DNA from 4 places in the Bacillus sp. TL12 genome. Region 4 is predicted to be linked to each of the others. Evidence: riboswitches for the same ligand, from Rfam matches in the RefSeq annotation. Region 4 holds a riboswitch; each other region holds the start of a gene.

Region 1 (8,126 bases), on a different contig from region 4:
AATCAACCTAAAAGATGGATTCATTATGACGATGGGAATTTTGCCATCTATTATGTCAGTTGGATTAATCGGTATTTTACTAGCAAAGTATACGCCGGTATTTGATTGGATTAGTTATATTTTTTATCCATTTACATGGCTGCTGCAACTTCCAGAAGCCGAACTAGCCGCAAAAGCAGCATCAGTTGGAATTGCTGAGATGTTTTTACCATCATTACTTGTTGTGAGTGCGCCGCTTGTAACTAAGTTTGTCATTGCCGTTGTATCGGTATCATCTATTTTATTTTTTTCAGCGTCGATTCCATGTATTTTGTCTACAGATATTCCGTTAAAAGTTTCTGAACTTATTATTTTGTATGTGCAAAGAACAATTTTAACATTGGTGATTATTACGCCAATTGCATATGTGTTGCTTTAAGAGTGTAAAGGTCACTCTTATATTATTAAAGTGATTTCTTTTGGATTTCTAGTAAAAGAAATTTTGGGGTGCGAACCATTCACCATGTACAAGCTTTGGCATGTATACGGTTATTGAAATAAATAATGGGAGAGATAATATGGATTCTTTGTTGTTTGGAATGTTGGGAGGAATTATATTTAGTATCATTACGATCGGACTTCAAATTAAATTGAGATTGCAATCTATTGAAAATTTGTTAGAAAAAATTTTAGAGCACAAAAATAATAATTTGGAGAAAAGGGATTAAATATATTCTCTATATTTTACTTTGAGAGGTGAAAAAGGCTCACTTGCGTTATAAAGGGGAGTCTTTTTTTTCTGTATGATTGGATTTAAAGTGGTAGAAAATGATATTTTGAATATTTTGATATATACTGAGCGGCAAACTATAATATAGCTATATACATAGAAAAGGGGATTTTTTTATGGAAATAGTAAATGAAAGAGCAATGTTACGATTAATGGGTGCAAATGATGTAGAAAAATTGTTTTCAATTGTGGAAGGAAATAAGGAAATATGGACGTATTTAATATTTAAAATGGAAAGCTATCAAGATATGGAGCGATATGTTGAAACGGCAGTAAAACGTTATATAAGGGGAACGGATTTACCATTTGTTGTGATAGATCAAAAAACGAATGAAGTTGTAGGGAGTACACGTTTGTATAGTATTTCCAATGATAACAAAACGGTTGAACTTGGCCAAACTTGGTATCATCCGAGTGTACAACGAACAAGTATCAATACCGAATGTAAGTACATATTATTACAATATGCGTTTGAAGAATTGCAAATGCTGCGTGTGCAAATAAAGACAGATTTGCGCAATGAAAAAGCACAGCGCGCAATTGAAAGGCTTGGTGCGGTAAAAGAAGGTGTACTAAGAAATGAAAGAAAGTTGCCGAGTGGCTATGTCAGGGATGCGGTTGTATATAGCATCATTTCGAGTGAGTGGCCAGTTGTGAAAGAACAACTACTGAAAAAAATGGATTTGTATAAATAGGAGGTATACATGGTAAATATTGAAACAAAGAGACTGAAGATGATTCCCTTTACATTAGAGTTTGTTGAGGCAACGATAAAAGGAAGAGGAGAGCTGCAAGAAATCATACCATATAAAATATCTTTAGAATGGCCCATGCCTGATTATAAAGATATTTTATCGTGGATTGCGGAAGGTTTACGAAAAAATCCGGAGCAAAGTAAGTGGAGTGGCCTCATTATTCATAAGGAAGATAATGTGATTATTGGTGATATGGGTTGTAAAGGTGCACCTGATTCAATGGGTACAGTAGAGATTGGATATAGTATTGTGCCAGAATATCAAGGGAATGGCTATGCAACTGAAATGGCAAAAGCTTTCGTTGAATGGCTACAGCAGACTAATGAGGTGCAAATCATTAAAGCAGATTGTTTCAAGAGTAATATTGCCTCAAGTAAGGTTTTAGAAAAAACAGGATTCAAATGTGTACTGGAAGAACAGCATATGAAATATTGGATTATAAAATAGATAGAAAAAAGAGGTGCATTTCTATGAAAATAGAAAAATCCCTTCTTTTTTTCTTACAAAATGATTACTTCTTTTATATACTTTTGTTTCATCATTCCCTTCTGTGAAGAAATTCGTTACAATAGAGTTGCATAAGAAATTTTGTACATAAATCAAATTCATAAAATATGAACCACAAAAAATAGTAAATTAAAAATCCTCTATTTGAATGAAAACCCTTTATAGCACCAATCAATTGTTGAGAAAAGTGCCTTCTTTCAAATGAACTCAAATATAATGATTTAAAATAGATTATTTTTTAGAAGTATGGATAATGCACGGGGGCCAGTACAAATGAAACAAAATAAGAAAAGTAAAAAAAGAAGAGTCTTGCAGGTGTTCTTGCTCATGGTTAGTTCTATCATTCTATTTGTAAGTTATGCAGCTTACGATATTTGGAATTATCGCTTTAAAACGGACGAGGTAGATACAGATGCTGCTGTTGTACTAGGGGCGGCTTCTTGGAACGGAAAACCATCTCCTGTATTTCGTGAAAGAATCAATCATGCGATTTCTTTGTATAAGAATGGAAGTATTAAAAAAATTATTTTTACAGGTGGTACGAAATTTGAAGCAGAGCAGGAAGAAGCACGTACTGCGAAAGCGTATGCATTAAAGCATAATGTAAAGGATGAAGATATATTAATTGAAACACAGTCGCGTTTTACAGAAGATAATTTAAAGAATGCGAAACAGGTTGGAATTGATAATGGCTTACATACATACACGATTGTAAGTGATCCTCTTCATATGAAGCGAGCGATGAAAATAGCGAAGCATATTGGGATGGATGCATATGCATCACCAACGCCAACGTCAGCATATAAAACATTAGATACAGAAATTCCATTTTTCTTTAAAGAATTATGTTCTTATATTGGGTATGTCGCATCGTTACCTTTACGTATTTTGAAAGGTGATTAAAAAATAAAGAAAAGGATAGACAAAGGTAGAGTGGTTCTACGGAGTCTATCCTTTTTTATATAAAGATGGGTTAGGGTTTCTATATATTTACAAATTATTGAAAAATTTTAAAATAAAAACCTTGTATTTTCATCGGAATAGTGACACAATAGAGAGCATAATCAAATATAATCTTATCGAGAGAAGTGGAGGGAACGGCCCGATGAAACTTCAGCAACCTATTTGTAATAAAAAGGTGCTAATTCCGAGTAGATAAGAAGGAAAAGAAATGACAACCTTCTTTTATATGTAAGGTTGTTTTTTAATAGGAGGAGAAAGGATGAAGCGATTATTTTTTGCACTTGTAAGTATTGTATGTAGTTTATTTATCATTACTGGTTGTACGCAGACATCAGGGGGCGATCAAAAAGAGATTCGTTTAGGGTTTACACCTGGTCCATATAGCGATCAAGTGAAAAAAGCAGTACAACCGTATTTAGAAAAAAAGGGATATAAAATTAAAATTGTTGAGTTTAATTCACCAAACGAAACAAATCCAGCGTTAACGAATAAGGATATTGATGCAAATATATTTCAAAGTACTGCTTTTATGAAGTCTTACGCAAAAGAAAATAATGCGAAAATTTCAAGTATTATTCAAGTTCCATCAGCACCTCAAGGTGTATACTCTGAAAAACATAAATCATTAGATGATTTGAAAGATGGAATGAAGATTGGGGTACCAAATGATCCAGTTAATCTAGAACGAGCATTACGTATTTTAGAAGGGATTGGCTGGGTGAAATTAAAAGAAAATGTAAATATTTTAACAATCTCTGAAAAAGACATAACGTTTAAAAAGAAAGATTTCAAATTAGTGCCACTTGAATCACCACAAATACCAAGAGCTATGAAAGATTTAGATTACGGCATTATTAACGGAAACCTTGTCATTTCATCTGGACATAAGTTAAAAGAAGCATTGGAATTAGAAAAAACACCTCCGCAACATAGAATTATTGTTACGGTTCGTGATGAAGATAAAGAAAAACAATTTGCGAAAGACTTAATGGAAGCGTACCATTCACCAGAATTTAAAAAGATGATTCAATCTGAAGAACAATTTGAAGGATTTGTGCTTCCTGATTACTTAAAGTAAAGGAGATCTTGATATGACATTATCATTTATAGAAACAGAAGAACAAGTTCTCGTATTGGAGAAGATAAAGGCATTAATTCCGCAATTTGCAGGAAGGGAACATCAACTGAGTGAACTCGGATCTTTTCCTTTTGAAAATATTAAAGAGTTGCAGAATATCGGTTATACGAAGTTAACATTACCAAAAGATGTCGGAGGAAAGGCCATTTCATTGTATGATTTTGTTTTATTTCAAGAAAAGATTGCAGAGGGAGACGGGGCAACAGCTTTATCAATCGGTTGGCATCTTGGAATAGTGAAAGAACTTGCGGAAAATCGCTCATGGAAACCTGAGATGTTTACGTGGTTTTGTGAAGAAGTAAAAAAAGGCGCTCTTTTTAACCGGGCAGCAACTGAACCAAAGACAGGGAGCCCAACGCGGGGAGGAAAGCCAGAAACGCTCGCTGTCCAAAAAGGCGATAAGTGGATTATAAACGGAAGAAAGACTTTTACAACGATGGCACCTGTACTTGATTATTTCATCATCTCAGCGAGTATTGAAGGGCGAGATGAGATCGGAGAATTTGTAATCCCAAGACATGAAAAGGGTGTGTTAATTGAAGAGACTTGGGATAGTGTTGCGATGCGTGGAACCGCTAGCCATGATCTTGTACTGCAGAATGTTGAAATCCCAGATAAATTTTTTACAGATATAAAAGGTTCGAAGGCGAAACCAAAAGGAATTGGATGGTTACTTCATATACCAGCATGCTATTTAGGAATTGCACAGGCCGCAAGAAATTATGCGGTTGATTTTGCAAAATCATATCAACCGAATAGTTTAAACCATCCAATCAGTTTGCTTCCAAACGTTAGAAGATTAGTAGGCGAATTAGAACTCGAACTCTTGCAAGCTCGTACTTTTTTATACCAAGTTGCGAAAAAATATGGTGAGGCGGAAGATAAACAATCCCTGCAAGCAGAATTAGCAGCAGCGAAATATATTGCGACGAATGCGGCGATATCAATTGTTGATAAGGCAATGAGAATTGTGGGAGCAAAAAGTTTATCTGAAAAGAATCCACTGCACCGGTATTATTTAAATGTTCGCGCTGGTTTGCACAATCCACCAATGGATGATGTAACACTCTCATTACTAGCAGACGATGCTTATAAATCAATTGAAAAGGAGTGAGTGAACATGATAACGCTTCGTGATATCAATAAAACGTTTCAGACGAAAGAAGGTTTATTTCACGGTGTAAAATCAGTATCTTTGCAAATTGAAGAACATGATATATATGGAATTGCTGGCTTAAGTGGAGCGGGAAAGTCTACGTTATTACGTACAATGAATTTACTGGAAAAGCCGGATTCTGGTTCGGTGATTGTAAATGGTGAAGACTTAACAAAGCTATCAAAGAAAGAATTACGAGCAGCCAGACAGTCAATCGGGATGATTTTTCAACACTTTCATCTTCTTCATAATAAAAGTGTATCGGATAATATTGCTTTGCCATTAGAATTAAAATCCGTTTCAAAAGAAGAGAAAGAAAAACGTGTAAGTGAATGCTTGGAGATCGTTGGTTTAAGTGATAAAGCACATCATTTTCCTTCACAACTAAGCGGTGGACAAAAACAGCGTGTTGCGATTGCTCGTGCATTAGCAAATGATCCTAAGGTATTACTTTGTGATGAACCGACATCGGCACTCGACCCGAAAACGACACGATCTATTTTGCAATTTTTACAAAAGATAAATAAAGAGTTAGGAGTTACAATCGTAATTGTAACGCATGAAATGAATGTCATTAAACAAATTTGTAATAAAGTCGCGGTAATGGAAGAAGGAGAAGTTGTTGAATCATTCCACTTACGCGACCAACATTTAAAACCAACAACAGAAATTGCGAAACTCTTATTAGGAGTAGAGCAAGAGAGGGGCATTGCACATGTTCAATAATGTTATCCCGCTCCTTCCAGAGATTTGGACATCACTTTTACAAACATTATTAATGGTTGGACTGTCAGTTGGAGCAGCAATTATTTTAGGTATTCCTTTAGGGGTAATTTTATATTTTACTAGCAAAGGACAAATTTTGGAACAAAATATAGTTCATCGTATTTTAAACGGCATTGTAAATATTATTCGTTCATTTCCATTTATCATTTTACTAGTTGCACTAGTACCACTTACAAGAGCTCTATTAGGAACTACAATTGGTCCAATTGCCGCAACGATTCCTTTATCAGTAGCAGCTATTCCATATTTTGCGAGACTCGTAGAGCAAGCGCTGCGCGAAGTTCCAAAAGGAGTGATTGAAGCCGCTGAGGCAATGGGGGCGTCACCGCTGCAAATCGTGTGGAAAGTGCTACTTGTTGAAGCGCGTTCGGGCCTTGTATTAAGTTTAACCGTTTTAACGGTAAGTTTTATTTCTTACTCCGCTATGGCAGGGGTTGTCGGAGGCGGCGGTGTTGGGGACTTAGCAATCCGCTTTGGATATTATCGCTTCCAAACAGATGTTATGGTTGTTACGGTACTTATGCTTGTCATCCTTGTTCAATCTGTGCAATTTATTGGGAATAGAATTGCTGCGAAAATTGATAAACGGTAAGTGTGAAAAGGACTTCCGTGTATATCGAAGTCCTTTTTGAGGTGTGCGGGGAATAGAAAATATCGAGGAGGAGTGTTGTGAAAGGGTAAATGACTTTTTATCGGTGCTTTATCAAATATATCGATTGTGCAATAAATAACGACAAAAATAAGAATCCGCTGACGATAGTTTTTATGCAGAAAATTAGCTCTATCGATATCACATATGAGAGAATGTAGGAGAGTCAATTAGGGAATATATATGTTAAAGGAGGAACAATCGTGGCAGAAATTAAATTTGATATTAAAGAAACTTTTGGAGCTATATCACAGTCACCTAAAGGCTGGAATAAAGAACTCAATTTAATCAGTTGGAACGGAAAAGAGCCGAAATATGACCTGCGTGATTGGGCACCAGAGCATGACAAGATGGGAAAAGGTGTCACATTGATGGTCGAAGAGTTAAAGGCTTTAAAAGATATTTTAAACAGTATGGAGTTATAAAGCGAAATACTTTATGCAGAGAAAACCACTTTTGAATCATATTTCAAAAGTGGTTTTTACATGGATATATATGTTAGAAAAGACTATACAATTTTGGTTTCTATATCTTCTTTTTTGTTATGTTCAGGTACGTAGATATACTGGGATACAATAAGAAGAATGCCTATAAAAAATACTGGAAACATACTTGATATAAATAGACCATCAATCTTTAAATTAATGATTAGACAAACGATTATAATGAGTGATGTATATAAATGAGAAATGCGTTTTTTGAATCGTATTTTAAATACTTCTAGTAATATCTCACAGCTTACCAATAAGATGAGAACACTTAAAAAATATATATTGGTATCATAAATAAGGAAACAACAGATCAGGCCGAAAAAAGCTAGATACTCAATGAGTAACGGAATATTACGTAGCATAAGATGTTACCTACCTAACTAAGTAAGGGGGTGGATCAACTGCATTTGTTTTTTCAAAATTCCATTCCCCGTTATGTAATTCAAAATGAAGATGTTGCCCAGTTGAATGACCCGTATCCCCCATCTGACCTAACAGTTGTCCAGCTTGAACGCGATCTCCGACTTGGACAGATCGGTTTTTCATGTGCGCATAAACAGTTGTATATAATTTTCCTTTTATGTAATGAGTGACGAATACGACGTTTCCGTAGCTGCTAGAATAGTAAGATTTGATAACTTTTCCAGTAGCTGCAGCACGAATTGGCATATCTCCAGTTGCCGTAAAGTCGACACCATAATGCATTTGGCCCCATCTAACTTCAAAGTTTGAGCTAACTTGTCCTTGTGTTGGGAATTTAAAAACAGCAGGTATAGAAGGTGAGACTGACTTTTCTTGTTGTTTATTTTGTAATACATACTGCTGTGCAACATACCCATATCCAGAGCCAAAACGAATCTTATACCACGAACCTACTTTACCTACTACTTGTATTTGTGTTCCATTTTGTAA
Region 2 (8,126 bases), on a different contig from region 4:
ATGCAGCACGTGTATTTTCTGTTAATGTAGTATCATTATAATCTGCAATACGTGTTTGATTATCAATTACAACATTCTCAAGCACTGATCCAAATGTAATTGCATCAAAAATTTGAGGCTCTTTCTCATGAGAAAGGTTAATACATTTCGCGTAGCAACCGCCTTCAATATTGAATACGCCATTATCAGACCAACCGTGTTCATCGTCACCAATTAATTTACGGTGTGGATCAGCAGATAGCGTTGTTTTACCTGTTCCAGATAAACCGAAGAATAAAGCAACATCGCCTTCTTCACCTACGTTTGCAGAGCAGTGCATAGATAAAATATCTTGTTCTGGGAGTAAGAAGTTCATGATAGAGAAGATTGATTTTTTCATTTCTCCAGCGTATTCCGTACCACCGATTAATACGATGCGTTTTTCAAATGAAACCATGATAAATGCTTCAGAGTTTGTGCCGTCAATCTCTGGATCTGCTTTAAAGCTTGGTGCAGAAACAATTGTGAATTCAGATTCATGATTTGCTAATTCTTCTTCAGTTGGACGAATAAATAATTGATGTACAAATAAATTGTGCCATGCATATTCGTTAATAACTTGTAATGGAAGACGATAGTTGCGATCAGCACCAGCGAATCCTTTAAATACGAATAATTCGTCTTTTTCCTTTAAGTATTCTAATACTTTTGTATATAATTTATTAAAATGTTCTTCAGAAATCGGTTGGTTTACAGATCCCCAAGCGATTTTATCTGCAACCGATGCTTCTTTCACAATAAATTTATCTTTAGGAGAACGTCCTGTATACTTTCCTGTAGAAGCAGAGACGGCACCAGTAGAAGTTAATTTTCCTTCATTTCTCATTAGTACTTTTTCCACTAATTGTGGAACGCTTAGTTGAACCTGTGCATTGCTTCCGTTCAGTAATTCGTGTAATCCAATTTGGACATTCACAGTACTCATATTTATATACCATCCTTTTCATTTTAATGAAATATTTCTCGTAATCCCCACCAAGAGTATAACACAATCATATAAATAATGTATACTATTTATTTATTTTTGTTTGTGTGAATGTATAATTTTCCTATTAATATTTTATTCGACATAAAGTGAAACTTCCATCCGTATGTTTTTCACGGATGGTTAGCCCTCACCAATCGGGCATTTACGGGCAGTTATTACATATATCTTCTTTGTTCTTTCAAAATTTTTTTGGGGTGGGATATTACTGCCCGTTAATGCGGGGAGAAATGCGAAAAACTTGTAGGAATATGTGAATATTAATTGACAAATGAATATCATTTCTTTAGTATAGGTTGGGACGGATACTCTCTTATCCCGAGCTGGCGGAGGGACAGGCCCGATGAAGCCCGGCAACCTCACTTGTATTGGTAAAAACAAGTGAATAGGTGCTAAAACCTGTGCGAGGCGAAAGGTCTCGAACGATAAGAGCGAAGGGCAAAAAGCAGTATGCAAGTAGCAAATTAAACCTTTTCTCTATAAATAGGAAAGGTTTTTCTTTATGCTTGTGTGGGAGAATAAATGAATGTCGCAGTTTGTGGCAAATTAAGGATGAGTTCCGTACAATATATACAATTACTGTAGGGAGGTTTACCACATGACAAAACAACGTCATCTGTTCACATCTGAGTCTGTAACTGAAGGACATCCAGATAAAATTTGTGACCAAATTTCTGATTCAATTTTAGACGCGATCTTAGCAAAAGACGCAAACGCACGTGTAGCTTGTGAAACAACAGTAACAACTGGTTTAGTATTGGTAGCGGGGGAAATTACGACTTCTACTTATGTAGATATTCCAAAAATCGTTCGTGAAACAATCCAAGGAATCGGTTACACTCGTGCAAAATACGGATTCGATGCAGAAACTTGTGCAGTTTTAACATCTATCGATGAGCAATCTGCTGACATCGCTATGGGTGTTGACCAAGCGTTAGAAGCACGTGAAGGTCAAATGACTGACGCTGAGATTGAGGCAATCGGTGCAGGGGACCAAGGTTTAATGTTTGGTTTCGCATGTAATGAAACAAAAGAATTAATGCCACTTCCAATCTCACTTGCTCACAAATTAGCTCGTCGTTTAACGGAAGTACGTAAAGATGAAACATTAGAATATTTACGTCCAGACGGTAAAACGCAAGTTACAGTTGAGTATGATGAAAATGGTAAACCAGTACGCATCGATACAATTGTAATTTCAACGCAGCATCACCCAGAAGCTACGTGGGAACAAATCGATCGTGACTTAAAAGAGCATGTAATCAAAGCTGTCGTACCAGCAGAATTAATGGATGAGGAAACAAAATTCTTCATTAACCCAACTGGCCGCTTCGTAATCGGTGGACCACAAGGGGATGCTGGTTTAACAGGACGTAAAATTATCGTTGATACTTACGGTGGATACGCTCGTCACGGCGGCGGTGCATTCTCTGGTAAAGATGCAACAAAAGTTGACCGTTCTGCAGCGTACGCAGCTCGTTATGTTGCGAAAAACATCGTAGCAGCTGGTCTTGCTGACAAAGCAGAAGTACAACTTGCATACGCAATCGGTGTAGCACAACCAGTATCAATTTCAGTTGATACATTCGGCACTGGTAAAGTATCTGAAGAAGTACTAGTAGAACTAGTTCGTAACAACTTCGATCTTCGCCCAGCTGGCATTATCAAAATGTTAGACTTACGTCGCCCAATTTACAAACAAACAGCAGCTTACGGCCACTTCGGACGTACTGATGTAGACCTTTCATGGGAACGTACAGACAAAGCGGCAGCTTTAAAAGAGCAAGCTGGTCTATAATATAAGAAGAAAAAGCTTTGCGCGAAGGCGCAAAGCTTTTTTTATTGTATGGATTTTCTATTTACATGTAGATTGGCTAATTCCACTGCACATAATTATGGAATCAAATTTAGGAAGCTAACCAAGCAGAGTGTAGATTTTTTGCGAAACAATGCCATCAACCTTTCTTTTGACGCGCTTTTTCAGCACAAAATGCACTGCATAGCAAAAAGAGCGTCGCGAATCTCCAGCCACCGATTGCTGAATAAGGAACAGCATCCTTTAACGCCATCCCGGCACTGATGGAAGCGACAAATAGAAGGATAAATACGGTTGTGAGTTTTTGATAAAGTTCCATGGATAAACCTCCTATGAAAAAATTATTTCGTATCAGATTGTTTCGAACGATCCCAAGTCCATTGAAATAAGTAGGCGAGTACGAGAGGGCTTGCTGTACTTGTTAAGTATGTGTGGTCAGAACTATCTGACATTTTGGCAGATAATTTTAAAACATCGATATCCCATCCATAGGCAATGAGTTGGCAAAGGTTTAGAAGAATGAGAAATGGGATAATTGGCATATGTCGCCTTATAGTGTTAAATAGCACTCGAATCATAAAGCTCCCTTTTTATGGTTATATATACTAATATTGTATCATAATGCTTTATCCGTTCACTACATAATTATGTAAGTGTGATGTACTTCATATTTGATAGATTTTCTATCCGATATGATAAAATTATGAGTAGTTCATAAGAAGGAGCGAATAAAAATGAGCGTTATAGAGCATAAAAAACAAGCGCCAAAAAAAGTGCGCTGCAAAATTATTACGGTCTCTGATACACGTACAGAAGAGACAGATAAGAGCGGTAAGTTATTAAAAGAATTATTAGTAGAAGCAGGACATACGGTAACTGCTTATGAAATTATAAAAGATGATAAAGAAGATATTAGGCAAGCTGTATTATCTGGCTATCACCAAGAAGATGTTGACGTTATCTTAACAAACGGCGGAACAGGCATTACGAAGCGTGATGTGACAATTGAAGCCGTTTCAGCATTATTAGATAAGGAAATCGTTGGATTTGGTGAACTGTTTCGAATGATTAGCTACTTAGAAGATATCGGTAGCGCTGCAATGCTAAGTAGAGCGATTGGTGGAACAATAGGGAGAAAAGTTGTCTTTTCGATGCCTGGTTCTAGCGGAGCGGTTCGTCTTGCGATGAATAAATTGATTTTACCTGAGCTTGGACACATTACATTTGAGCTGCATCGCCAATGAAAAAAATAGCAGGAATTGTATTGGCAGGTGGTATGTCGAGGCGCTTTGGTGAGCCAAAAGCCTTAGCAAGCTGGCAAGGACATACTTTTATCGAACACATTGTTCAGGTCATGCAGACTACCGTGCAAGATGTAGTTGTCGTTAGCGTTAGTCATCCTGATATAAGAGAAAGAATTGTTACTTTAGTAGACGTTCCTGTTATAGAAGATATTCCTTCCTATAAAGGAGATGGACCGCTTGCGGGGATTGTATCAGGAATGGAGCATATAAATGCAGAGTGGTATATCGTTTCTCCTTGTGATACGCCAAATCTTTCAAATGAGTGGATCACAGTATTAACAAGGCAAATAGATGATGAATATGAAGCTATTATTCCGGTTATTGATGGAAGAAAGCAGCCATTATTAGCGGCATATCATGATCGTGTAAAAGAAAAAATATACGCATTGTTACATGAAGAAAAACGAAGTGTGGGACAGCTTTTATCGCAGTGTCATGTAAAGTATGTGATGGAAGAAGAATGGAATGTGGCGAAGGAATTGTTTATGAATGTAAATACACAAGAGGAATATGTCCGGTTACTGAATGAGAAAAAGAATAAAAAGGTATGACGTTATAGCGTCATACCTTTTTATTTTATGAGTATTAGGCAAGTAGTCCGGTATTGTTTTGCTGAAGCACCTCTTCATATTGCATGTATAAGCCGTAAAAAATCTCGTCCCAGCTTTGTGTAGTAGCGTAGGTTCTAGCAGCTATGCTCAGTTGTTTCCGCATTTCTTCGTTATTTAACAATTGATAAATGGATGATAAGAATGAGTTCACATTTTTTGGTTCACAAAGAACCCCTGTTTTTCCATCTGTAATAATATTTTTTATTCCGCCAGCATTTGCGCCAATTACGGGTGTACCACATACAAGTGATTCAAGTACGACATTGCCAAATGTTTCGGTGGTCGATGGAAATACCATTAGATCAGAGCATGCATAAGCTTCTGCTAAGCTTTCTCCTTGTAAATATCCTGTAAAGGTTACGTTAGTTGTTGGCGCGGTTTTACGTAATTCTTTGGCAAGGGGGCCATCTCCGGCAATAAGCCAATGAATATCATCTGTTCGTTCTTTAAGTGTTGTTTGAATCAATATACGAAGTGTCTCAATATCTTTTTCAGGGGTGATGCGTCCGGCATATGAAAGAATGTGTGGAGCAGTAATATTATATTTTTTTCGGAATACGTCTTTATTGTAAGCAGGATGGAAGAGAGAACCATCTACTCCCCGTGCCCATATATATAAATTTTGAAATTCCTTTTTAGCTAATTGCTGCAATGTTTCAAGAGAAGGGACAAAGTTTTTTTGCATATGGCTATGAAACCATTTTAAATAATTCCATAACATATTGGAGAAAAATTCAATTTTATAATACTTCAAGTAGGCATCAAAGTCAGTGTGATAAGAACCGACGAGAGGGATATTTAATTTTTTTGCGTAATACATGCCGCATAGTCCTATGTTAAAAGGGGTAGCGACATGAATGATATCGGGTCTAAAGCTAAGAAGCTCTCGCTTAATACGCGGAGTTGGAAAAGCAAATCGGCATTCTGGGTATAGTATTTTCAGCGGGATGCTTCTCATTTTATTCACATTGGCTACGAAGTCATCTTCTGCTGTATGCTGCGGTGCAAATACGGAATAGGAAATATTTTGTTTTTGAAAATAACAGGTCAAACGATCTAATGTTTTTGCCACGCCGTTTACTTGCGGTGTAAATGTATCAGTAAATATGGCGACTCTCATCCAATCGCTCCTTTACATGAAAAGTGGAATGAATTGATAAAAAGAGATGATGCCAGAACATGTGCCAAGGCACATACCTACAAGTACATCTGATGGATAGTGAAGCCCAAGATAGATACGGGAAATTCCTACAATCATTGCTAATGGAAGTAAAAAGGCTGCCAAGCTTGTATCATAACAAATAAATGGAACAACAATTGAAAAAATAGCTGTTGTATGACCAGACGGAAATGAATGATCTTGTAATGGATGCAATGGGTATTTCGCATCTTGAATTGTTAAATAAGGCCGTTTACGTGGGTACCATCTTTTTAAAATTTGCACAGGAATGTGACTGATTGCTAATGAAAGAGCTGCTGCAATTGCGGCATTGTGCAGAAGACCTTTTAAAAAGATAAGAAAGCATAACGTGAGTGAGATAGAAAAGATTGCACCACCGATATGTGTAATCGTGCGGAAAAAGATATTTAATGTTTTTTGATCAAAGTAACGGTTAATTCCTTTGAAAATGTAACATTCTACTTTATATAAGGAGCTGACCTTCATGAAACCTCTCTCCTCTCATTTACATATATATTCAGATGATATCTTCTATTTTAATAAGATTTTATTGAGGGAATAATAAGATTTTGTAAAGAAAAGGTTAGAGTTTTAACGAAAAAAGCTGCCAGTATGGTGGCAGCAAAGTATATAAATCCAATTTGATTTTTTAACATATAAAGTGAAACTTCCATCCGTGGGGGTTTTCTTCATCCACCACGGATGGTTAGTTGAATCAATCGGGCTTTTACGGACAGTTATCCGCCACCTATCTTCCTCGTTTCTCACTGAATATTGAGGTGGAGGCCTTACTGCCCGTTAATGCGGGATAAATTGAGGCTATGAAGAACAGAAAGAGGCTTTCACTCATTATCTCCTTCTGTTTTTACATGGCATAGGGCTAAAAAGGCACTGACCGCTTCTATGCATGGCTGGATGCTCTCACCCATCTCAAAAGAATGGTTTGATGTTAATTTTTTAATTTGAATTTATATGGAATCATTTTTGTAAGGATTTATAATACTGTCCTTTTTCAACATATTGTCTACGAATGCGTTCCATATCTTTTCGGTCTTCATCTGTTAATTCGCGAATAACTTTTGCAGGGCGACCGAAAGCAAGCGTGTTAGGAGGAATTTTCTTTCCTTGTGAAACTAAACTACCAGCGCCAATAAATGCACCTTCGCCAATTTCAGCGCCGTCTAAAATAATAGAGCCCATCCCGATTAAAGCATCTTTTTTTAAGGTGCAGCTATGTAAAATTACTTGATGTCCAACTGTCACATCGTCTTCTAAAATAAGAGGGTACTGCGGGCTTTGATGAAGTGTACATTGGTCTTGCACATTTACTCTGTTTCCAATGATTGTTGGTGAGACATCACCACGAATAACTGTATTAAACCAAATGCTTGATTCTTCACCAATTGTGACATCACCTGTAATCGTAACGTAGTCAGCGATAAAAGTACTACTCGCAATTTTCGGATTTTTATCTTTATAAGGATATATCATGTAAAGCCTTCCTTTCCTAGAAACTAGTTTTAGTGTATCAAATTACAGAAAAGAGCGAAATGGGGGAGTTTCGTATGTGGAATTATGAAGCAGAAGAGGCAAAAGCGGTAATCGTGATTGTGCACGGTGCGATGGAATATCATGGACGTTATGAGGCGCTAGCAGAAATGTGGACTCATTTCGGGTATCATGTTGTTATGGGAGATCTTCCCGCTCATGGAACAACTTCAAGAAATAGAGGACATATTGACTCATTTGATGAATACATAGAAGAAGTGAAATCGTGGGTAAAAGAAGCAAGGAAATATCGACTTCCTATTTTTTTATTTGGACATAGTATGGGCGGACTTATTGTGATTCGAATGATGGAAGAAACGAAGAGAGAAGATATAGACGGAATTATATTAAGCTCGCCATGCTTAGGTGTTTTAGCTACACCTGCCGCACCGCTTCGAGCTGCTTCAAAGTTGTTAAATATTCTCACGCCGAAACTTCAATTTCCCACCAACCTTACAGTAGAAATGTCAACGAGGAATAAAGAAATTCGTGATGCAATGGAAAATGATTCATTGTTCTTGCGTAAGGTGTCAGTTCGTTGGTATAGTGAATTGATAAAATCTATTGAGATTGCGCATGACAAAATAGATGATTTTCCAGATGTTCCGCTCTTGCTAATGCAGGCGTGTGAGGATAAACTTGT
Region 3 (8,126 bases), on a different contig from region 4:
TGTTACATTTGCATTAGGACTTTTAGCCGCAGGGAATGAAACGACTACAAACCTTATTATTAATAGCTTTTATTGCTTTTTAGTAGATGCACCCCATGTATACAATGAGTTAAGTAACAATCTAGAGCTGATTCCTCAAGCGATAGAAGAGGTACTACGCTATCGTTTCCCTGTCACGTTAGCTCGTACTATAACGGAAGATACCACAATATTTGGACCAAAAATGAACAAAGGACAAATGATTGTTACATGGATCAGTGCTGCCAATTTAGATGAAAATAAATTCCTGCAAGCAGATCGCTTTGATTTACACCGACCTGGAAATGAAAAACATTTAACGTTTGGCAAAGGGCCACATTTTTGCTTAGGAGCACCGCTTGCTCGTTTAGAAGCTGAAATTGCATTAACTACGTTTATTAGCAATTTTAAAAGACTGGTGCTTTCTCCGTCCTTTCATCTGGAAAACTGTATATTAGAGAATGAACAAACGTTAAAAAAACTTCCTATTCTTTTAATGAATTAAAGCATATTTAAAAGCAAGTGAAAATTCCTGTTTAAGTAGGGATTTTTTACTTGCTTTTCATATTTATCTTACTGTTCTCTATAAATTTTTTAAACGACTTAAAAAATATTCCTTGACCTGAAACGCTTTTCATAAATTATAACTAAGTTGTGCTTAGCAAAGTAAATATGGAAACGATACCTAGTTTCAATATTTATGCCGCTATCTACGAACAGAAAATTTTCCACCTTAAACTTTAGTGAAGGCAAGTGAAGGAATCAACTGTCCGTAAAATCACGATACGTAAAAATTTATCCGAGCATGTTTATTTATAGAAAGTGGTGACGGAACAATGAAACTAATCGCAATTGATTTAGATGGAACTCTTCTTTCAGGAAATAAAATAATTAGTAAAGAAAATGCAGAAGCGATTCGAAAATGTCAGGAGCAGGGGCATGTAGTGGCGATTTGTACAGGGCGCTCTATTGTAGATATTGAGCGCCTACTACTGGAAGCTAATTTACAATGCCCTATTATCGCAGAAAATGGAGCTCTTATTTATGTGGATCAAAAAATGATGAAGAGATACCCAATTCGAAATACACAAGCACTCGAAATTGTCGAGTATCTAGAACGAAATCGTATGTATTATCAACTGTATACAGACAGGGGAGTATACGTTCCGGCATATGGTGAAGAGAGCGTGAATCATGAAATAGAATGGATAAAAAAGTCAAACAAAGATATTAATCAAGATGAGCTTGAAACTATTGCAGCGTTGTACCTTGAGCATACAGCGTTTCATATAATAAAAAGTTGTAAATCAATATTAGAAGAAGAGATTTTTGTGCATAAACTTTTACCATTTTCCTATGATATTGAGAAATTAAAAAAGTTAAAAATGCATTTTCAACATAATACAGAGCTAGCAATTACTGCTTCATATTGGCATAATGTAGAGATTAATCATTGTGACGCTCAAAAGGGCAATGGTTTATATACTTTAGCGGAACATCTTAATATTCCAGTAGAAAATACTGTTGCAATAGGTGACGGTCTAAATGATATTTCTATGATGGAAAAGGCAAAGATATCTATCGCAATGGGAAATGCAGTAGACGAAATGAAGCAGATTTGTGATTATGAAACACTGTCGAATGAAGAACATGGAGTGGCACATGCTCTTTATCAATATGTCATGGTAAAAAAATAAAAAAGAATCCATCAAGGATTCTTTTTTATTTTTTATTAGGGGTAAGGTATTCTATGAGATTCATAGAATACCTTATTACTTTTCATTTTATAGAATATATTGGAATAATTGTATATGTTTTTAAAAATGTTTATGAATATTTTGTGAATATTTCAATTTTAATATATTGATATGAAAGGAATTATAGAATGTTGGGAATGTTTTTTTATTGAAAAATAAAATTTATTTGAATAATTATGCTCTTGCTATATACCTATGAGAACATTATTCGTATAATGGAGAAGCGTGAGTAAAAAATGGTATTAATTTTACATATAGAGGTGGAAAGAGAATGAATGCTCGGCTATTGGAACTCATTGACGTGAACACAATAGAAACCATGGCAGAACAATTTTATAAATTAACAAATATTTCACATCAACTTCTTGATCAAAATATGGAATGTATTTTTTCATTTGGTATGAATCGAGAAAAAAATATAGAACTTACAAAGATTGAAATTCCGTTTTTTTTATATGAGCAACATCTTGGATCATTTGTTGCTTGTTCAATAAAAAAGGACATCCGTACTTGTCAAAAATACTTCGAAATGCTTTCAAACCTCATTGTAGATAGTGCAATGGATAAACTTCAAAATCAAACAAAAAATATACATTTACTTTCTAAAAAAGAAGAACAGTTACATACAATCTTACAAAATATGCCCATTATGGTTGATGCTCTTGATAAAGATGGAAATTTTATATTATGGAACCGGGAATGTGAGCTTGTAACAGGTTATGCTGCAGAAGAGATTATTGAAAATCCAAAAGCACTTGAATTGCTATATCCGGATGAAAGTTATCGCAGACACATTCAAAAGAAATTTTCGGTGCGTGGAAAAAGTTTTCGAGATTGGGAAATGAAATTAACATGCAAAAATGGAGAAATAAAAACAATCATGTGGTCAAACATCTCAGAACATTTTCCAGTACCTGGTTATAGTTATTGGGCAGTTGGAGTTGATATTACGCATCGAAAAGGAATTGAAGAACAATTAAAGCAACAAACATCTGAGCTAGAGCTTATTTTCAAAGCATTACCTGATTTGTGTTTTTTAACCGAGGCTGATGGAACAATTATAGATTATAAAGCTGGTTCACCATCTAAGTTTTACGTACCTGCTGAATCGTTTATGGGGAAAAAGTTTTATGAAGTCTTGCCATCACCTGTAGCACAGCAATTTCGAGAAGCGATTCACCAAGTACAACAAAAAGAATCTACAGTTATTGTTGAATATCCGTTAACACTTAAAGGGAGTATTAGTTTCTTTGAAGCTAGGTGTTTATCACTTTTACAAGATAAGATTATGATAATTGTTCGAGATATTACTGAGCGGAAAAAGACTGAAGAGTTATTGAATAAATCAGATACACTTGCAGCAATTGGACAGTTAGCTGCTGGGGTAGCACATGAAGTTCGAAATCCACTGACAGTGATTAAAGGATTTATTCAACTCTTTCAAATTAATCAAGAAGATCAAGATAAATATTTCGATCTTATGCTGTCAGAAATTGAGCGAATTGAATCTATCCTTCATGAGTTTTTATCAATTGCAAAGACTGATGTCATTCCAACTGAAAAGAAAAATATTTGTTCGATATTAAGAAATGTCGTTTCGTTAATTAATACAAAGGCAATCATGACCAATATTCAAATTGATCTGCATATAGAATTAAAGGAATTAATAATAGATTGCTGTGAAAATCAATTAAAACAAGTTTTTATTAATATTTTGCAAAACTCAATTGAAGCTATGCCAGATGGAGGGAAAATCTCCATTTCTGTGAAAAAATCAGAATGTAAGGAAGTTATTATTAATATAGTGGATGAGGGCGTAGGAATCCCTGAAGAAAGAATAAAAAGGCTTGGTGAACCTTTTTATAGTACGAAAGAAAAAGGAACTGGCATTGGGTTAATGCTCAGTTATAAAATTATTGAAAGTCATCAAGGAAGAATTAGTATTATGAGTGAGGTAGGAGTAGGAACATCCGTTACTATTTATTTACCTATGTTTCAAAGTGAGCAAGGTACTTCTCATTCAGCTATGCCATCTATAACCGGGTCTTTATAATAGAGATTAATTTCCATTTCACATAGAGTAGCAGCAAAGAAAAGAAGCTATCTTACTACCTTGTAAGATAGCTTCTTTTTTTGATTAGCCAGCGAATTGTACTGCAATTTTGGCATGTAAAAAAGCAGTGTCAAATACAGGGATAGAAAGATCTTGTTGTGAAATGAGTAACGGTATTTCTGTACATCCTAATAAAATTCCTTCTGCCCCGTTTTTAATGAGATTTTGAATAATTTGTAAGAAATGGTCTTTGGATTGCTTTGAAATAATACCTTTACTTAATTCGTGGAGAATGACATGATGAATGAAATTTCGTTCATCTTCTTCGGGAATAATTGTTTCAATACCATAATTAGCTAGTCTCGTTTTATAAAAATCTTGTTCCATTGTTTGTTTTGTTCCAAGCAAACCAATCCGTTTCACATTATGTTCAACAATTTCTTCAGCGCTTACATCGCCAATATGAAGAAGTGGGATAGAGATTGCTTTTTCTACTTCTTCCGCAAATTGGTGTACTGTATTTGAACACATAAGTATACAATCTGCACCGGAGTGTTCTACTTTTTGAGCTACTTGAACGAGTTGATTTTGCACTTCTTCATATTGTTGATTTTGTAATAAATTTGTCACTTCACCAAAATCCATGCTATAAAGAACAAGCTTCGCATTATGATTATACTGAGATAAAGTTAGCGTATTAATATGTTTATAATAAAGAGATGTTGATTCCCAGCTTAATCCACCAATTAATCCGATTACTTTCATGTTCAATTCCTCCCGTTAGCTCGCTTTGTTACATCAATTATTCCATAATTCCGATAAGAATACAATGTTTTATTCATCCCGCACTAACGGGCAGTAATACTCCCACCTCAAAATTCGGCGGGAGCAAAGAAGTTAGGTGGGAGATAAACTGCCCGTAAAGGCCCGATTGGTTCAACTAATAATCAGTGGGGGATGAGGAAACCCCCCACTGATTAAAGTTTCACTTTATCTATTTTACACAAAAGTGGAAATAGTAAGAAAAATATTAAAATTAATTTACGTTAATGAAATAATACAAATTACAAACGAATACTTATCCAGAGAGGTGGAGGGAACGGCCCGATGAAACCTCAGCAACTCCTATTTATTCATACAAATAGGAAGGTGCTAATTCCACAAAGGACATATTGTCTTTTGAAAGATAAGGGAATCATATATTTCATATACAAATGGCCTCTTATAACAGAGGTCATTTTTTATTAGGGAGAAAGGAAGTGAATGTTCATAATTCAATGATTTTTCACATAGGACTAATAGAAACTAACTAGAATGAGAGGAGAATTCATATGAACAAATTATCTACAAAATTAGTCGTAGCAATTGGGATCGGTTCTGCAATATATGGTGTATTAGGTTTATGGGGACTTTCAATTGCCCCAAACACATTTATAAAACCTGCTCTGGTTATATTAACAATTTTTGGTGCAATTTTCGGTCCATTTGCAGGACTTTTGATTGGTCTTATTGGTCATACAGTAACAGATACTATCGCTGGATGGGGAATATGGTGGGGATGGGTACTTAGCTCAGGCATTATTGGATATACGATGGGACTTGTACAAAAACGAGCAAGTTTCAGTGTGAAAAATGGAACATTCCATAATCGAGATATTACATATTTTGCTGTAACAGGTTTACTTGGGATTGTTATTGCAATTATATTTGCAGGCGCTTTCGATATTATCGTGATGGGAGAGCCTTTAGATAAAATTGTTATTCAAGTATTTGGTGCAACGATTGCAGATGCCCTTGTTTTCTTAATCCTTGGTTTACCAATTACACTTGGATTAGCGAAAGCAAATAAAAAACATACACATTTAAAAATTGAAAAGTAGGGATAGCACAATGAAGCCGATTATTTCCTTTGAACAATTTACATTTCAATATCAACAAGTGACAGAACCTACTTTAAAGAATATTACACTCCATATTTATCCAGGTGAAAAAGTATTGATTGCTGGTCGAAGTGGATCAGGAAAATCTACATTGGCCCATTGTATAAATGGGCTAATCCCTTTTTCCTATGAGGGATCAAGTACTGGGAACATTTCAATATGTGGTAAGGATCCACGAAAAAGTAGTATTTTTGAGCAAAGTAAGCTTGTAGGAACTATTTTGCAAGATCAAGATTCCCAGTTTATTGGGTTAACTGTAGGGGAAGATGTTGCATTTTCGTTAGAAAATGATTGCGTAGAACAGAAAAAAATGAAGGCTGTTGTTATGGACTCTTTGCAGAAAGTTCAGATGCATACATTTCATTCACGAAGCCCACATGAATTATCTGGTGGCCAAAAACAAACTGTTTCTCTTGCTGGTCTACTAACGACAGATGCCGACATATTACTATTCGATGAGCCATTAGCAAATTTAGACCCAATAAGTAGTTTAAAAACAGTAGAACTTATTCAAAATGTACATCAACAATTAAATAAAACAATCGTTATTATTGAGCATAGAATAGAGGAGATATTAAAATTAGACCTAGATAAAATCATATTAATAGACGACGGAGAAATTGTAGCAATCGATTCACCAAAAAGGATTTTACAAACAAACATGCTACAAGAAATAGGATTAAGAGAACCTGTATATATTGAAGCATTAAAAAACATAAAAATGAATATTTTAGATGAAGAATTATATCCAATTGGAAGTTTAAATCATGAGAGGTTGAATAAAGCGGTTAAGCAATGGATGTTAAATTCTACTACGTGTAAAAAACAACAAAAAAAAGAAATCCTATGTAAAATAGAAAACATTTCATTTTCATATTCTCACAATGGTTTTACATTGAGGGACCTAACACTCTCCATACAAAGAGGAGAAATTGTAGCATTATTAGGACATAATGGTGCAGGTAAATCTACATTTGCACATTTATTAACTGGAATGAACAAAGCACAGAAAGGAAAAATTGTACTTGATAATGATAATATAACTTCATGGTCTATTCGGAAGCGTGGAGAAGTGATATCTTACGTTATGCAAAATCCTAATCACATGATTACACAATCTATTGTTTGGGATGAGGTTGCTTTTTCATTAAAATTACAGAAGGCTTCTAGCTCAGAAATACATAAACGAGTGGAAGAGGCGTTGCAAATTTGCGGGCTATATCCATTTCGAAATTGGCCGATTCAAGTGTTAAGCTACGGGCAAAAAAAGAGGCTTACCATTGCATCAGTTTTAACAATGAATCCGAAGCTCATCATCTTAGACGAGCCAACTGCAGGACAAGATTATTTTCATTATAAACAATTTATGTCTTGTATAAGTGTATTAGCAACACAAGGAATATCATTTATCTTTATTACACATGATATGAACTTAGCTTTAGAATATACAGACCGTGCAGTTGTTCTTCATCAAGGAAGAATACTTGCTGATGATACTGTTCTAATCGTATTAGCAAATAGCGAAGTATTGCAGCAAGCTAATTTACAGGAAAGTTCGCTAACTACATTGGCAAAATTGAGTAAATTCCCTTTTCCAGAAGTTTTTGTACAAATGTATATGGAGAAAAAAAGGAGGGGGGATTATGAGTAAATCAGGTTTATTCTATATAGAAAATCATACATATTTTCATCGTATGGACGGCGCAATTAAGTTGTTGTTATTTATAATCTGGATGACTCTTACATTCATATTTTTTGATTTTCGTATTTTATTATGCTTGTTTTTCGTTGGTTGTTTTGGGTTAGTGATCGCTAAAATCCCGGTAAAAAAAGTTGTAATTATATTTAGTGTCATTTTCACATTTAGTATGTTAAATTCAGCGATGATTTTATTGATTACACCAACCCATGGATCTGAGATAACTGGTACAAGTACAGCATTCTTGCATGTTGGATACGCTACTATTACATTCGAAACGCTTTTTTATGCTCTTACGCTTTCGTTAAAATATTTTACGTTATTACCATTTACACTTATTTTTATATACACGACACATCCAAGTGAGTTTGCTAGCAGCCTATATAAAATTGGTTTACCGTATAAGATTGCCTATGCAATAAACATTGCACTCCGTTACATACCGAATATACAAGCGGAATACAAATTGATTAAACAGGCTCAAGAAGCAAGAGGTGTACCATTTGAAAGAGGAGAAGCGAATTTTTGGGAACGTATTAAAAACCGGGTACTCATTTTTGGGCCACTTGTTACTCAATCTTTAGAGCGAATCGATACCGTTTCAAATGCGATGGATTTACGAGGATTCGGAAAAAAAGAGAAACGAACATGGTATTTTA
Region 4 (8,126 bases):
ATGATCCCCCTCTGCTCTCTCATTCTTTCGTTTGAGTTTTTGCAATATTTCTTCTTTTTTATTGTACATGTTTTAGAAATGATTGTCGAGACAGCATCGTTTCTTTTCCTAAGGGAAGGAAATGCTGTATCATAAAAGTAAGTTTAACAACTGGAGGAGATTAAAACATGAAATGGATACAAATGCCATTAGGGCCATTACAGACAAATGCATATATTTTAAGCAATGATCAAAAAGAATGTATTATTTTTGATCCAGGTAGTGAAGGAGAGAAGCTTGTAACGTATTTACAAGAAGAACAATTAAAACCATTAGCGATTTTATTAACACATGCTCATTTCGATCATATTGGTGCAGTTGATACTGTGAGAGATGCTTTTCATATTCCGGTGTATGTACATAAAGAGGAAGCGGATTGGCTAGGTGATGGGAATATCAATGGTTCACAAATCTTTATGATGAATCGGAGTATTACAGCGAAACCAGCTGATCAGATTATTGAAGGAGAAGGAATGTTAACAATTGGATCTTTTACATTTGAAATGTTTGAGACACCAGGACATTCTCCAGGTAGTATCTCATATTACTGTAAAGAGGCAAATGCTGTATTTTCAGGAGATGTATTATTCCAAATGAGTATTGGCCGAACAGATTTACCAGGAGGAAGTTTTGCAGAATTAATTGGAAGTATTGAAGAAAAATTATTTATACTGCCAGATGAAACAGTAGTATTATGCGGACATGGGCCGGAAACAAATATTGGTTTCGAAAAAGAAAATAATCCATTTTTACAATAAGGAGCCATATGGGGATGGAGTTCATTTTAAGAAAATGGATGGAGAAAGAACAGGATTATTCGATTTCATATAGTACATACATGAACCTTGCGCTGTATGATGAGGAGTGCGGATACTATATGAAAGAACGTGAGAAGATTGGAAGAAATGGTGACTTTTTTACAAGTAGTAATATTTCTTCTGTATTTGCAAAGACATTCGCACGTTTTTTTATTAGCCTTGTCCAAAATGGAGAAATTCCTCCAAATATCTGTGAAATTGGTGGAGGGACAGGGAGACTTGCCTATGCTGTTTTACAAGAATGGAAGCAGTTCTCACCGGAGACTTTTGCAGATTTGCAGTATTCTATCGTTGAAGTGAGTCCTTTCCATAGAAAGTTGCAAAAACGTCAACTTGATTCATTTCAAAATGTTTCGCAGTATAAGTCCTATGAGGAGCTAGGTGAGGCTTTTACGGGAGTTGTTTTTTCAAATGAATTGTTTGATGCATTTCCTGTTAAAGTGGTTGAGAAGCGAGATGGAAGTTTGTATGAAGTACGGATTACGTATACAGAGGAAGGAAAGCTTGCTGAAGTATTAAGACCGATAGGAGAAAGAATAAGTAATTACCTCCGGAGACGTCATATTCAGCTTTCTGAAAGACAGCGATTTGAAGTACCAATAGCAATGGAACGCTATGTGCAAGAAGTTGCAAGATGGCTCAAGGAAGGTTTATTCATCACGGTTGATTATGGATATACAATGGCGGAGTGGATGCACCCTGCGCATCATGAAGGGAGTTTAAGAGGGTATTATAACCATAGACTCATTCGAGATCCGCTCGAGTATCCAGGTGAAATGGATATAACAACACATATTCATTGGGATGAATTGAAGGAAGTAGGAGAAGAGAGTGCTCTACATACAGTGTGGCATACAAAACAAAGGGAGTTTTTACTTGCAGCAGGTATATTAGAACAGCTTGCTAGTCATCAAGATTCCGATCCTTTTTCTGCGAAACAGAAACAAAACAGAGCGATTCGTTCTATGATTTTACATGGGGGGATGAGCGATGCGTTTGATGTTGTTATGCAAAAAAAAGGAATGTTACATTTTGATGTAAAGCGGTATTTACATATATAGAAAAAAACAAGACGCAGAATGGTTCTGCGTCTTGTTTTTTTGATACGACTTTAGGATATGTAGTATTGTATATTTTCTCTCATGATATATATTTATATTAAAGATATGAGATAGAAAATATAGAATACGCCCTTTTCTGTTTAGTTATCCCTAACCTAGTAATACACGAACAAGTTGAATGATTGTTTCATTTTCTACTTTGTAGTAAATTTCTAATCCTTTTCTTTCACTAGACACAATTTTAGCGCTTTTTAATTTTGCTAAATGCTGTGAAATTGTGGATTGTGGCATATTTAAGCCTGTGTACATTGTCGAAACATTGCTTGGACCGCGTTCGATTAATCCCTTTACAATACATAAACGAACAGGGTGAGCAAGAACTTTCAATAATTCTGCATTATTTTCGTACAGTTCCAATTCCTTTTGAAAGGTTTCTAACATGTTTTTTCCACCTCCATGCGAGCTGTTATACCCATACTATAAATACCAAAAATCTAAAGAAAAGAAAATAGTTGTTGCAGAAAAAATGTTCTAAAGTAAAGAAATTGTAAGAAAAGAGAACGTGATGTAAATAACTTCGCAAAATTTGTACGTTTTGTAACAAGAAATTTTTGATAAAAATTACTATATGTTTGAAGATACAGATACATTTATAACACGATTTTATCATGATTTTTTTGTTCTTTCAAATAAATATACTAAATTTTTAAAATAATAAGAAAAAGGGTTTTGTACTCTTATATAGAACATAGATTTTGGATGGAAAGCAGGCATATTTTAGTATAACCTGTTCGGAGATATACAAAAAAGATAAGTGGTGATGATATGATACCGTTAGCGAAACAATCTGATGCTGAATCAATTATTAATATTCGAAAAGAAATTATTTTATCGGCAGCTACGACAAAATTTTTTATATCTTCTCCAAGTGAAATCCTCGTAATATCAACAAAGAAAGAGAAAAAATACAGAAAAGTGTTGAAGAAGGTAATCTTTATATAGTGATTGAGATGGGGAATAAAGTGGTTGGTTTTCTTATTTTTAGTCGCTACAAACAAGAACGCTTACAACATGCAGGAACAATGGGAATGGGGATTAAAGAAACATATTGCAATCAAGGAATCGGAACGAAACTCATACAATTTCTTATTCATTGGGCAAAAAGGCAGGAAGGTTTAGAGAAAATTTGTTTAGGGGTTGTTTCCGTTAATGATCGGGCCATTAAAGTCTATGAGCGCACGGGTTTTAGAGAAGAAGGTAGGCAGAGAAAGTAAGTGAAATATGAAGACGGTTCCTATGGAGATGACATATTAATGGCGTATTATCTTTAACAGAAGGACGCATATATGAATTAAGTAATAAAGAAGGATAGACCAGATGGATGTAATCAGTCTATCCTTTTTATGTGATATTGGCTGGGAATTGTTTTATGCATTCACAGGTTCTTCGACATAAGAAAGTGCATTTTCAAAATCAGCAATTAAATCATCTACATTTTCAAGGCCAACTGATAAACGGAGCAATGAATTAGAAATCCCTCTTTCATCACGTGCTTCTTGTGATAGTGCTGCATGTGACATTTTTGCAGGGTAAGAAAGGATGGATTCCACAGCTCCTAAACTTACTGCAAAGACAGGAAGTTTAACTTGAGATAAAAATTGTCGCAAAGCATCTTCAGATTGAAGCGTGAAAGATAAAACAGCACCGGCAGATTGGGCTTGTGTTTGTTGTATGTCATAGCCTAGGTGTGATTGCAATCCAGGGTAATACACATTTTGAATTTTTGAGTGTTTTTGTAAGTAATGAGCAATTTTATTTGCATTTGTTGCTGAGTGTCCGAGGCGTACGTGTAATGTTTTCAGGCCGCGAAGAACGAGAGAACAATCTTGTGGCCCTAATATAGCGCCAAATGCATTTTGTAAGAAACCAAGTTTTTGAGCGAGTTCCTTATCCTTTACAACCGCTAATCCGGCTGTAACATCACTGTGACCAGCAATAAACTTTGTTGCGCTATGAAGTACAACATCCGCTCCTAGTTCAAGTGGTTTTTGGAATAATGGTGTTAAAAATGTGTTATCAACAAACGTAAGTGCCCCGGAAGATTTTGCTAATTCGCAAACGGCACGAATGTCGGTTACTTTTAACAATGGGTTAGATGGTGTTTCAATGTAAAAGACTTTTGTATTTGGTCTAATGCTTTGTTTTACTTCTTCTAAATTCGTCATGTCAACGAATGTATGTGAAATTCCGTAACGAGACAGAACTTCTGTTACAATACGATACGTTCCCCCATATACATCTTCTGAAATGAGAACATGATCACCTTGTGAAAGAAGGAGGAAGGCAGTAGAAATCGCTGCAATTCCAGATGCAAAGGCAAATCCTTTTGTTCCCCCTTCTAATAAAGCGATTATGTCCTCAAGTGCTTCACGTGTTGGATTTCCAGAGCGACTATAGTCGTATTTACCAAATGTATCTACATTAAATTGATGAAATGTTGATGTATTATAGATGGGAACGTTAACCGCGCCTGTTTGTGAATCATGTTTATAGTGGTTATGAAGTAAGAGTGTATCTAAAGAATAACTCATATTCTCACACCTTCTTTTACATGTTTAATAGCCTGCTTTAAGTCTTGAATTAAATCATCACCATTTTCAATACCTACAGAAAAACGGAGGAGACGATTACATACGCCGCGTGCTGTACGCACTTCTTCTGGAATATCTGCATGTGTTTGTGTTGCTGGATATGTCATTAAACTTTCAACTCCGCCAAGGCTTTCTGCAAAGGTAATTAAGGATAAAGATTGTAAGAAAGGATTTATCCATTTTTCATCGCGAAGACGAAATGAAATCATGCCACCTCTTCCTGGATAAAAAACATCGGTTACACCATCTTCCTCGTTTAAATAAGAAACGATGTTCTTTGCATTTTCTTCATGTTGTTTCATACGAAGAGCTAATGTTTTCATCCCGCGAATTAATAACCACGAATCAAACGGACTTAATACAGCACCAGAAGCGTTATGATAGTGGGCAAGTTCTTCACAAAGCGCTTGACCTTTTGCAATGACAAGTCCGCTTAATACATCATTATGGCCACCTAAATATTTTGTGGCGCTATGAAGAACAATGTCTGCTCCTTCTGTTAATGGTTGTTGTATATAGGGAGTGTAGAAAGTATTATCTACAATAAGAAGGACTCCGTGTCGTTTGGCAACAGTTGCGACAGCTGCGATATCAGTAACTTGCATTAATGGATTGGTTGGAGTTTCTATAAAAATAGCTTTCGTTTGAGAAGTAATGGCTTGTTCTATTTGTTTTATAGATTGTGTATTTACGTATCTACATCGAATATTCCATTTCTCCTCATGTTCTGAAAATAACCGATAGGTTCCCCCATATAAGTCTTCTGATACGATAAGTTCATCTCCAGACCGGAATAAAGACAGAACAAGAAGAACCGCTGCCATTCCCGAACTACAGGCATATCCTTGTTCCCCTTCTTCTAAATCAGCAATTGCGCGTTCTAAAAGGCCGCGTGTTGGGTTTCCAGTTCGTGAATAGTCGAAACCTGTTGATTTTCCGATTCCTTCATGACGATAAGCTGTTGAAAAGTAAACAGGGGGATTAACCGTTCCTGTAGTCGTTTCGCTTCGATTCCCGATTTGAGCTAGTTTTGTTTCAATTGTTGACATGTTGAATTCCTCCTTGATAAAAAATAAAAAAAGCCTTCTAAGAAGAAGGCTTTCATGCGAATATAGTCTTCTTCTTATCTGTCAAATCTTTTCACAATTTGCTGGAATTAGCACCTTATTAACGAACATGTTAATGGTTGCTGAGGTGTCATAGGGCCAGTCCCTCTACCTCTCTAGATAAGAATAATTTGTATGAAATTTTATTATGCTTTTAACTTTACAATAAAAGATAATTGAATTGCAACTTTATTTTAAATGTTTTTTATTTTCCTTTTAATTTCATTGACTTTTAGTTTGTCCCATGATAAGTTTATTAGAAAATTAACAAAGATTGTTAAAAGGTACACGTATTTCCTTTTAAAAAATAAATGAATAATTAAGATAAACTCTTATTGAGAGCGGTGGAGGGAAAGGCCCTGTGAAACCCGGCAACCTTCAAACGAAATGTTTGAAACGGTGCTAATACCTGCAGAACAATTTGTTTTGCATGATAAGAGGAGGATTGATGATGTCCCCCTCTTCAAGGTGAAGAGGGGGTTTTTATATTGATAGAAAAGAGGGAGACAAGTGAAAATTCTAGATTTATTATCAAAAGGGATTATTATCGGTGATGGAGCAGTTGGTACATTATTACATTCTCATGGTTTGCAAAGTAGTTTTGAAGAATTAAATCTATCAGATCCAGATTTAATTATATCTATTCATAAACAATATGTAGCTGCCGGTGCAGATATTATTCAAACAAATACATATGGTGCAAATGAAGCAAAATTGCGCATGTATGGTTTAGAAAATCAGGTTACCAAAATTAATAAAGCAGCAGTAAAGCTTGCAAAAGCAGCCGTGACAGACAAGAATGCTATTTTAGGGACGATTGGTGGTATGAAGCATATTGGAGCCGTTACAACGACTGATATGGAACGGGAATTTATGCTACTTGAGCAGGCCGAGGCATTATTAGAAGAAAAGGTTGATGGATTATTATTAGAAACATTTTATGATGAATTCGAATTGCTACATGCGGTGAAAGTACTGCGAAAACAAACAGATATTCCAATTATTGCACAGTTAGCTCTTCATGAAGCAGGCACAACCCAAAATGGGAATGATGTAAATGAAATATTAAAACAGCTTTTAGATTACGGTGCAAATGTAGTCGGTTTAAACTGTCAGTTAGGACCGCTTCATATGACGGAAGCTTTCAAAATGATATCGATTCCGAAAAATGGGTATTTGTCAGCTTATCCAAATGCAGGCCTTCCAAACTATGTAGAAGGGCGTTACATATATGAAGGAAGTCCTGCTTATTTTGAAGAGATGACACCGAAATTTATTGAACAAGGTATTCGCTTGTTAGGGGGATGTTGTGGTACAACGCCAGCACATATCGAAGCGATGAAGCGTGCGATTACAAATGTAACGCCTGTTACAGAAAAACAAATCGCTCAAAGACAACAAGTGGTTCCTATGCAAACAAAACGTGCTAGCACCCATGTTACTCTTGCGGAAAAAGCGAAGAAGCAAACAACAGTTGTTGTTGAACTAGATCCCCCAAAAACATTAGATACGCAGCGTTTTTTTGAAGGGGCAAGGGCATTGAAAAGAGCGGGAGCAGATGCGATTACGTTAGCAGATAACTCGTTAGCATCTCCGCGCATTTCAAATATGGCAATGGGGGCATTATTAACGAAGCACGATATTCCAGTGCTGACGCATTTAACGTGCCGTGACCATAATGTGATTGGCCTACAATCCCATTTACTTGGTTTATCAGCTTTAGGAATGGAAGAAGTGTTAGCTTTAACAGGTGATCCAGCTCGTGTTGGTGATTTTCCAGGAGCGACGTCTGTATATGATTTATCTTCTATTGAATTAATTAAAATGATTAAGGAAATGAACGATGGACGTTCTATTTTAGGGAAATCGATTGGTTCTGCGACAAGATTCTCTGTTGGAGGAGCTTTTAACCCGCATGTGAGGCATTTAAAAGCAGCGGTGAAGCGGATGGAGAGAAAAGTTGCAGCTGGTGCAGAGTATTTCTTAACACAGCCCATTTACGATGTAGATTTAATTGAAGAAGTATACGAGGCGACAAATCACTTAGAACAGCCGATTTTTATTGGTATTATGCCTTTAGTAAGTAAGCGGAATGCTGACTTTCTTCATTTTGAGGTGCCAGGCATTACATTGCCCGAAGAAGTGAGACAACGAATGGATGGACACGATACGCAAGAATCTGCAATTGAAGAAGGGATTCGCATTTCACAAGAGTTAATTGACGCTGCGATGAAATACTTTAACGGTATTTATCTCATTACACCATTTTTGAAATATGAAATTACAGAAAATCTCGTTAAGTATGTAAAAGAAAAGCAAGAAGTGAAAGAAGGAGTCAACTGATGAGACCGATAGAAGAGAGATTACAAAATGATATTTTAATATTAGATGGTGCCATGGGAACGATGATTCAGCAGGCAGATTTAACTGCAGAAGATTTTGGCGGCGAAG

The links. A riboswitch is a leader RNA that binds a small molecule or an ion and turns the genes downstream of it on or off. The one in region 4 is predicted to bind S-adenosylmethionine.
Region 1: linked by a shared signal. The riboswitch ahead of LOK41_RS12180 (MetQ/NlpA family ABC transporter substrate-binding protein) and the one ahead of LOK41_RS00755 (bifunctional homocysteine S-methyltransferase/methylenetetrahydrofolate reductase) in region 4 are both predicted to bind S-adenosylmethionine.
Region 2: linked by a shared signal. The riboswitch ahead of metK (methionine adenosyltransferase) and the one ahead of LOK41_RS00755 (bifunctional homocysteine S-methyltransferase/methylenetetrahydrofolate reductase) in region 4 are both predicted to bind S-adenosylmethionine.
Region 3: linked by a shared signal. The riboswitch ahead of LOK41_RS13290 (ECF-type riboflavin transporter substrate-binding protein) and the one ahead of LOK41_RS00755 (bifunctional homocysteine S-methyltransferase/methylenetetrahydrofolate reductase) in region 4 are both predicted to bind S-adenosylmethionine.

What each region holds. Positions count from the first base shown of each region.
Region 1 covers NZ_JAJJBY010000010.1:131,124-139,249, forward strand. Annotated here, with positions in the region: gene LOK41_RS12160 (YjiH family protein) at 1-418, shown strand, start outside; gene LOK41_RS12165 (GNAT family N-acetyltransferase) at 886-1,464, shown strand; gene LOK41_RS12170 (GNAT family N-acetyltransferase) at 1,474-1,971, shown strand; gene LOK41_RS12175 (YdcF family protein) at 2,305-2,934, shown strand; SAM riboswitch class I at 3,105-3,193, shown strand; gene LOK41_RS12180 (MetQ/NlpA family ABC transporter substrate-binding protein) at 3,254-4,072, shown strand; gene LOK41_RS12185 (acyl-CoA dehydrogenase family protein) at 4,086-5,246, shown strand; gene LOK41_RS12190 (methionine ABC transporter ATP-binding protein) at 5,253-6,014, shown strand; gene LOK41_RS12195 (methionine ABC transporter permease) at 6,004-6,666, shown strand; gene LOK41_RS12200 (YdbC family protein) at 6,927-7,148, shown strand; gene LOK41_RS12205 (SH3 domain-containing protein) at 7,587-8,126, opposite strand, start outside.
Region 2 covers NZ_JAJJBY010000002.1:114,758-122,883, forward strand. Annotated here, with positions in the region: gene pckA (phosphoenolpyruvate carboxykinase (ATP)) at 1-964, opposite strand, end outside; SAM riboswitch class I at 1,335-1,456, shown strand; gene metK (methionine adenosyltransferase) at 1,623-2,822, shown strand; gene LOK41_RS02550 (hypothetical protein) at 2,980-3,159, opposite strand; gene LOK41_RS02555 (hypothetical protein) at 3,182-3,418, opposite strand; gene LOK41_RS02560 (MogA/MoaB family molybdenum cofactor biosynthesis protein) at 3,575-4,084, shown strand; gene mobA (molybdenum cofactor guanylyltransferase) at 4,081-4,695, shown strand; gene LOK41_RS02570 (glycosyltransferase family 4 protein) at 4,730-5,875, opposite strand; gene LOK41_RS02575 (phosphatase PAP2 family protein) at 5,888-6,421, opposite strand; gene LOK41_RS02580 (gamma carbonic anhydrase) at 6,914-7,426, opposite strand; gene LOK41_RS02585 (alpha/beta hydrolase) at 7,501-8,126, shown strand, end outside.
Region 3 covers NZ_JAJJBY010000012.1:5,845-13,970, forward strand. Annotated here, with positions in the region: gene LOK41_RS13270 (cytochrome P450) at 1-523, shown strand, start outside; gene LOK41_RS13275 (Cof-type HAD-IIB family hydrolase) at 855-1,715, shown strand; gene LOK41_RS13280 (PAS domain-containing sensor histidine kinase) at 2,047-3,828, shown strand; gene LOK41_RS13285 (aspartate/glutamate racemase family protein) at 3,913-4,593, opposite strand; SAM riboswitch class I at 4,904-5,021, shown strand; gene LOK41_RS13290 (ECF-type riboflavin transporter substrate-binding protein) at 5,160-5,708, shown strand; gene LOK41_RS13295 (ABC transporter ATP-binding protein) at 5,719-7,419, shown strand; gene LOK41_RS13300 (energy-coupling factor transporter transmembrane component T family protein) at 7,412-8,126, shown strand, end outside.
Region 4 covers NZ_JAJJBY010000001.1:127,081-135,206, reverse strand. Annotated here, with positions in the region: gene LOK41_RS00785 (MBL fold metallo-hydrolase) at 168-797, shown strand; gene LOK41_RS00780 (class I SAM-dependent methyltransferase) at 806-1,918, shown strand; gene LOK41_RS00775 (ArsR/SmtB family transcription factor) at 2,069-2,359, opposite strand; partial or broken gene LOK41_RS00770 (N-acetyltransferase family protein) at 2,744-3,192, shown strand; gene metC (cystathionine beta-lyase) at 3,346-4,509, opposite strand; gene LOK41_RS00760 (methionine biosynthesis PLP-dependent protein) at 4,506-5,618, opposite strand; SAM riboswitch class I at 5,690-5,802, opposite strand; SAM riboswitch class I at 6,005-6,115, shown strand; gene LOK41_RS00755 (bifunctional homocysteine S-methyltransferase/methylenetetrahydrofolate reductase) at 6,186-8,018, shown strand; partial or broken gene metH (methionine synthase) at 8,018-8,126, shown strand, end outside.